2 linked regions of the Bdellovibrio bacteriovorus genome follow. The protein of the gene in region 2 interacts with the protein of the main gene of each other region in a pairwise test. Links are inferred from orthologs where the notes say so. Each region holds a gene or a part of one and is shown on either strand. Other genes may lie near its edges.

The links. The genes of interacting proteins can lie anywhere in the genome.
Region 1: the proteins of rpe (region 2) and eno interact in binary tests that used the Escherichia coli proteins (3 or more experiments, as listed by UniProt). The link is inferred for Bdellovibrio bacteriovorus from one-to-one orthologs.

Annotation. Positions count from the first base shown.
Region 1 is NZ_LUKD01000001.1:2,169,775-2,174,220, forward strand. What follows is about bases 1,448-4,446. They hold eno (phosphopyruvate hydratase), read left to right. Parts: upstream 1,448-2,312; coding sequence 2,313-3,581; downstream 3,582-4,446. Other genes in these bases: AZI87_RS10415 (hypothetical protein), read left to right, coding at 1,448-2,320; AZI87_RS10425 (hypothetical protein), read right to left, coding at 3,734-4,396. In the rest of the region: AZI87_RS10410 (CpaF family protein), read left to right, coding at 7-1,119; more of AZI87_RS10415, read left to right, coding at 1,334-1,447. UniProt on the Escherichia coli protein: Catalyzes the reversible conversion of 2-phosphoglycerate (2-PG) into phosphoenolpyruvate (PEP). It is essential for the degradation of carbohydrates via glycolysis.
Region 2 is NZ_LUKD01000001.1:277,528-280,528, forward strand. Bases 265-2,982 are described here. They hold rpe (ribulose-phosphate 3-epimerase), read right to left. Parts: upstream 2,078-2,982; coding sequence 1,451-2,077; downstream 265-1,450. Other genes in these bases: AZI87_RS01290 (outer membrane beta-barrel protein), read right to left, coding at 265-732; AZI87_RS01295 (NUDIX domain-containing protein), read left to right, coding at 877-1,374; fmt (methionyl-tRNA formyltransferase), read right to left, coding at 2,079-2,982. In the rest of the region: more of AZI87_RS01290, read right to left, coding at 205-264; more of fmt, read right to left, coding at 2,983-3,001. UniProt on the Escherichia coli protein: Catalyzes the reversible epimerization of D-ribulose 5-phosphate to D-xylulose 5-phosphate.

The DNA of each region.
Region 1 (4,446 bases), 1.9 Mb from region 2 along the record:
GCACCCATGTCTGATAAGTCGAGCGTTTTCAAACAGACCATTCAGCAGAATTTAGGTCCTGTCTTGAAGTACCTTGATGACAAGGGTGTTTCCGAAATTCTTATCAACGGACACCAAGAAATTTTCGTCGAAAAAAAGGGGAAGCTCGAAAGAGTCCCTGAAACTTTTCCGTCCGAAGATGATCTGCGCGCGGCGGTGAACAGTATCGCCCAAAGCGTGGGTCGACGTATCGATGACGAATCGCCTCGTCTTGATGCGCGTTTGCCGGATGGTTCACGTATCGCGGCGGTGATCCCGCCAATGTCCCGTAAGGGCACGACACTTTCTATTCGTAAATTTACCAATAATAAAATCACTTTTGCGGACTACATCAAGTTTGGCGCAATCACTGAAGATGGCGCGCGCTTTTTGGATATCTGCATGTTCTTAGGAAAAAACATCATTGTCAGCGGTGGTACCGGTTCCGGTAAAACCACATTGCTTTCGCTTTTGTGCACGCGCATTCCTAAGGGTCAGCGTGTGATGGTGATCGAAGACTCTTCCGAACTTCAAGTGGATTACGAACACGTCGTGATGTTTGAAACTCGTCAAGCCGACCAAATGGGGAAGGGCGAAGTTTCCATCAAAGATCTTTTAAAAAGTGCTCTTCGTTTAAGACCCGATCGCATCATCGTGGGGGAGGTTCGTTCTAGCGAAGCTCTTGAACTTTTGAATGCGATGAACACCGGTCACAAAGGGTGTATGGGCACGGTCCACGCCAACACGCCTGAAGATGCCATTGTCCGTTTGGAAGCCTTGGCTCAAGGTGGGGACGGTAAGATCAGCGAAAAAGCTTTGCGCTCGCAAGTCGTCTCGGCGATCGAAATTATTATCCAAGTTTCCCGTTTTTCAGACGGATCTCGCCGTATCGCCGCAATCAGCGAAGTGCGCGGATTTAATAGCGATGGTTCGTACAACGTTGTTCCCATTTTTGAAATGTCCCGTCTTACACGCCGTCCCGACGGAACCCTGGAAGGAAAGCTCCAAGCGACCGGCAACGTGCCGACATTCATGGACGAAATCATCGACAACAACCTCCCATTCCCAAAAGCCAAGTTCAACAAACCCCAAGCCGCATAGCGCGAGGCTTGTGAAAACGACCCGATCGACTGCGTTGTCGAGCTTTGTCTTCCGCTCGAGTCATTTTGACAAGCCTCGTCATTTCTTGAGAGTGCCTGCTTCTTTTTTGTAACCCTGGGTGTCATCGGGAATTCGGCATTATATAGTTTAAATGGCTACCGATTTACGCTAAGACTTCGTCGTGCACTTTAGTTGTAAGATTTCAAACGCAGTCTTGAATATTTTAGAGGAGCAAGGCGAAGACCTGAGCCCTCTTTATGAGCAGACCCATCTTCCGGTGGAATTGCTCAGGGACTCGTCGTATTGGATCAGCGCTCCTGACATGGAAAACTTCCTGGAGTCTGTTCTGCGCTTGCCACTCAAACGAGATGGAAATGTTTTGCAAAGAGCCGGTCATGATGGACCTTCGCTTCGTGCTTGGGGAGTGCTCGACAGCGTTCTGCGTATGATGCCTCGTCCGCAGGAAATCTTTAATCAGCCAGAACAGTTCTTGTCGTACTTTATTTCTCCGAAGCCGCCGATTGAAAATCTTCGTCGCGACGAATTCAGTATTTCTTTTGATCTGCCCTTGCCGGCAGAGCAGTACCCTCACGTCACGACATACTTGAAAGCGGCGTTTGAGTCCTTGCCGGTGTACGTAGGTCAGCCACCAGCTACTTGCGTGTGGGAAGGCATTACGATTCAACTGAATTGGTCGACTCAGCAAAACACCATCTTCAGCGAAAATGTCGGTCATCAAGTCAGCCCGGCTTTATTCCAAAGCTTGATCGATGATTTGCAACGCACTCAACGCGAGCGTGAAGACTTGCAAAAGTACGTCGGTGACTTGGAAGAAAAAATTCGTGATTACGAAAAGCAGAAGTTAAAGGTTTCTGCCGGTGAAGAAGTCAGCGTCGCCACAGAAAAAGTGTCGTTGATTCCGCACGAAGGCACTTTAGCGCACCTTAGCTTCGACAGCGATTCTCCAGGTTATAGCCTGAATCAAAACTTAGCCCGCATGCATGACTACATGGTGCGCGCGCAGCAACTTATCACCATGCTTGTTTCCCAAGGAAAAATGAATTCCGCGGTGAAAGAAGCCATGCGTCGAGTGGACTGGGAACACGTGAAAACTCAGTACCCGCGCACCGTCTTTGAAAGCATGGAGCTTGTAAAGAAACTTAATAAAACCACCGAGAAAGAAGGAAACCAACATGTCTGAGATTATCAGCGTCGTCTCTCGTGAAATTTTAGATAGCCGTGGAAATCCAACGGTTGAAGTTGAAGTCACTACAGCTGATGGCAATATGGGCCGCGCGGCCGTTCCATCAGGAGCCTCTACGGGAGCTCACGAAGCTTGTGAGCTTCGTGATGGTGATAAAAACCGTTATCTTGGTAAAGGTGTTTATAAAGCGGTGGATAACATCCGCGAAAAAATTGCTCCGGAGATCTTGGGTCTTCAAGTGACAGAGCAAGTTTACATCGACAAAATCCTTCGTGATATCGACGGCACTGAAAACAAATCAAACTTGGGCGCGAACGCGATCCTAGGCGTGTCTTTGGCAGTGGCTAAAGCCGCAGCCGCAGATTCTAATCTTCCTCTTTACCGCTACGTGGGTGGTTCTCAAGCCTGCCGTTTGCCGGTTCCGTTGATGAACGTTCTTAACGGCGGAGCTCACGCGAACAACGGTCTTGATATTCAAGAGTTCATGATCGTTCCTACAGTGAACAATTCTTACGCTGAATCTCTTCGTGCGGGTGCAGAGATCTTCCACACATTGAAAAAAATCTTGGCGAAAAAAGGTCTTTCAACAGCTGTGGGTGACGAAGGTGGCTTTGCTCCCAAATTGGGTTCGAACCAAGAGGCTTTGGATCTTTTGATGAGCGCGATCGTGGATGCGGGTTATGATCCAGGTCAAAACGTGTTCTTGGCTTTGGACGTTGCTTCTACGGAAATGTACAAAGACGGTAAATACGAATGGCAAGGTGGTCACATCACGCCAGCAGAACTTTTGAACATCTACAAATCTTGGGGCGAAAAATATCCTCTGGTTTCTATCGAAGACGGCTTTGCTGAAGACGACTGGGATTCATGGGTAAAAGCTACGACAGAGATGGGTTCAACAATGCAATTGATCGGTGACGATCTTTTCGTAACAAACCCAAAACGTTTGCGTATGGGTCTTGAAAGAAAAGCGGGTAATGCTCTTCTAGTGAAAGTAAACCAAATCGGTACTTTGACAGAGACTTTCGAAGCCGTGAACTTAGCGCAAAGAAACAAATACCGCACAATCATGTCTCATCGTTCCGGTGAAACAGAAGACGTGACGATCGCAGATTTAGCGGTAGCTTTGAACTGCCACCAAATCAAAACAGGCAGCTTGTGCCGTGGTGAACGTACCGCGAAGTACAACCAACTTCTTCGCATCGAAGAAGACCTGGGTGGCATGGGAATGTACTGGGATAAATCCGCATTCCGCTAAAAGGTGCCTGCTTCTTTTTTGGGTCTACACCGCAGCAAAGAGGAACTCGAAACGAGTTCCTCTTTTTTGAAAAGAACTTAGATTTGAATCTAAAAATAAAAAGGCGATCCATACGGATCGCCTTTTTCGTTTTTAGTCGAGCTAACTACGTCTTACTTAACCAAGTACATCGGAACATTTGCAACCGATAGAGACAGAGTGCCAGAACCCTCGACTGCCGTCAGATAGTGGAAAAGCTCAAGTCTGTTGTGATTTGTGTTGAACAAAGAGGCATTGAAAAGATTTGTAGTATCAAATTTCAAAGCTCCGCCTTCTTCTGTTAAAGAAGCAAAGACCGTCAATGTATTGAAAGGATTCAACCAAACCTGAACTTGATCCCAACCTTTCGGTGGAGCTACAGGAAGAACCCAAGGGCCTTGGGAAGTCGTAACATACATCGCAGTTTCTTTTGCAAAGTCAGAAGCCGTAGTCACGCATTCTTCATTGTCATTTTGGATTGAAGTCGTCGCTGTAAGATCCATAGTGCGCACCAAAGTATTTCCAGTGATAACATTCTTAACTGTCGTTACCAAAGTACCAACCTTGAAGTTCAATGAAGAAACACAGAAGTTTTCGCCATCATCATGACGTTGGCTTCTTTTGATTTCAGAAGTAACCACCTGATTGTTAGCTGTGAACTGAACTGTCACCTCATACAGGCCTGCATTGAAGCCCCCGTAAGTATTTGTAAGGTCTAACGTTGCTTTACCAGTAAGGTCTGCAGCGAACGCCGTTAAAGAAGCAAATAGAACAGCAAAAAAAGCGATTTTTTTCATATGAATCTCCACGTCTTAAAGTGGAGACGTTATGGCCGTCCTATCGCTGA
Region 2 (3,001 bases):
GGTTGGGCAGTACGGCGTCTTTGAATGTTTCCTTAAACGGAAACAGTTCCTTTGCGGAAGTCGTTAAAATGGCTTTACCCCCGTGGGACTCGTGGCTGTTCGAAGTACTTAGGCTGTGTTTGGGTGCCCGCGCCTGGAAGTTGTTCAAAATAAAAAAAGGAGTTGGTTGACCAACTCCTTTTTAGTTTTGCTTCTAGATTTTTATTAGAACTCAAGAGGTAAAGAGACTGAAAGAACGTAAGAGTCGTTCTTTGCATCAGTTGCCAAATCATTACCATCAAGCTCTGTGAAAGTTTCATTTAAGTACTCAAGATTCAATGAAATGAATGGCAAGCCTGTGAATGCGACACCCACTTTGTAGTTAGAACCTTTAAGTTTACCAGAATCTTCAAGTTTGATTTCATTCAAGAAACCATATCCAACCCAAGCTCTCACTAAGATTGGGAAATCGATACCGACAACACCATAAGCTGTACTTCTTTTTGCATCTTCATTCGCGCCAGCATCTGGTTTTGATTCCGCGCTGACTCCTAAAGTGTAATCAAGTCCCGCCCAGAACATAATTGGCGTTTTGTAAGCCAAACGAAGCCCTAGTTGAGTACCATCCAATTTACCATCTGGATCTTTAGTTTTACCCATCTCATAGCCAAGATATGGCTCCACTAAAAGATCGGCGTGCGACACGCTTGTAAAGCCTAGAATCAAAGCAAAGACTGCCATGAGCTTTTTCATAAAATTCTCCTTTTGTAATCCAAAACACTTAGGATTCGTCTAAAATTTTGAAAGGACTCTTTACAGAGGTCAATGACACTTCCACTGCGTACACGACCTTCTAAGAGTTCTTCTGGTTGAAAAACCAGTCCAGGGGAAACGCTTATGTTACGAACCTTCAAGGATGACAAAGAGTTCTATGCCTCCCTGCCCAAAAAGCGTATTGGCGCGGGCGTACTGCTTTTCTATAAGGGGGATTTGTTGATAGTGCAGCCAACTTATAATCCGGGATGGATTTTGCCTGGAGGCACTGTCGAAGGTGAAGAATCTCCCCTCGAAGGATTGCATCGCGAAGTCCGCGAAGAGCTGTCGATCGCCATTGATCCCCGCGATCTTATTTCTGTCGATTATATTTCAAACAAAGACGTCAAAGGCGAATACATCCAATTCCTTTTCACCGCCAAAGAGCTGACAGAGGTGCAAGCACAAAGCATTCGCTTAGACCCTTACGAGCTTCGCGATCATAAATTTGTCGATATTGAAAAAGCCCTGACTTTGCTGACACCTTCGGTAGCAAAGCGTGTGGGACATAGCTTGATTGCGATGGAAGAAAAGAAAGGCGCAGTTTATTTGGAAAACGGATCACCGTTTGTGAACTTATAAAATAACAGTTTACCCGCGCCATTTCTTCCGCCGCGATTTAGATTTATTTTTTTATTTTGATATTCCGAAGGAAGGTTTACTTTAAAGATGCAATTGCCGTCTTATAGTCTTTACTAAAAACGTAACTACCTGCCACAAACACATCGGCTTCGTGGCAAAGCTTTGCGGTTTCTGCGTTGATGCCACCATCGACTTCAATAAGACAATTCAATTTTTTTGCGTTGATTTCCTGGCGCAGCTTCGAAATTTTTTCGATTTGGTCGTGCATGAAAGACTGACCACCAAAACCAGGTTCTACCGTCATCACTAATACAAGATCACACAATGGCAAAAGCGGAAGAACAGTCGCTAACGAAGTTTTGGGTCGCAAAGTGATGCCAGGTTTAGCACCCAATTCACGAATGCGGCGAAGAACCGCAACAGGATCTTTGGTAGCTTCCACGTGAATGGTTAAATAATCACTACCCGCCTTAATAAAATCTTCGACGTAGCGCTCGGGCTCTTCGATCATCAAGTGAACATCCAGGGGAAGTGGAGACACTTTCTTCAAAGACTTAACAACCGGAATACCGATCGTGATATTGGGAACAAAGCGCCCGTCCATCACATCCACGTGAATCCAGTCCGCCCCCGCTTCGGCAACGGCCTTGATTTCTTTTTCAAGATTCGCAAAATCCGCTGACAAAATAGAGGGAGCGACCATCTTAGACACCGAGCTTGTCTCCTACTTTAAGATCATGACCTTTTAAGAAGTCCGCCACCTTCATGCGATTGCGAGACTCTGGCTGAACTTCGTATATTTTTAAAATGCCATCACCTGTCGCCACCGACAAGTGATCTGCATTGACTGTCGTGATACTTCCTGGCTCTGCACTCACCGGTCCACTAACGGGAACCGCTTTATGCAGTTTCAATTTTTTACCTTGAAGCAAAGTGAAAACTCCCGGCCCGTAAACGAAACCACGAATTTTCCCGTCAATCGCTTTTGCAGAAAGATTCCAGTCCACCTGCGATTCATGCTTTTCAATTTTTTTAGCAATGGTGACTTGCGACTCATCTTGCGGCGTGGGCGCTAAGTTGCCACGCACATAATCCATCAGCTCCACACGCAAAAGATCCGCACCCAACTCTGCAAGTTTATCGTGAAGTTCTAATGCATTCATTTCGGGAGTGATCTTCACGCGACGAATGCCGATGATGTCTCCAGCATCGAGCTTCTTCACCATCTTTTGTAGAGTCACGCCACTTTCAAGATCGCCCGCTTCAATCGCACGTTGAATGGGAGCCGCTCCCCGCCATCGCGGCAAAACAGATCCGTGAACATTCACGCAGCCAAAACGAAAAGAATCTAAAAAATTTTGTGTCAGAATTTGCCCGAAGGCGACGACAACACCAACTTCTGCTCCCCAGCTAGCAATTTCTGCAACAGCAGCGGCGTCCGCTTTTAAGGATTCAGGAGAAATAACTTTTAAATTGTGGGCTTGAGCTAAAACCTTCACCGGACTTGGTGTCAGTTGCAATTTACGTCCTGCGGGACGATCAGGTTGAGTGACAACTCCGACGACCTCAAAGTGCTCATCTTTCAGAAGAGCTTGCAAAGAGGTCACGGCAAATTCAGGGGTTCCAA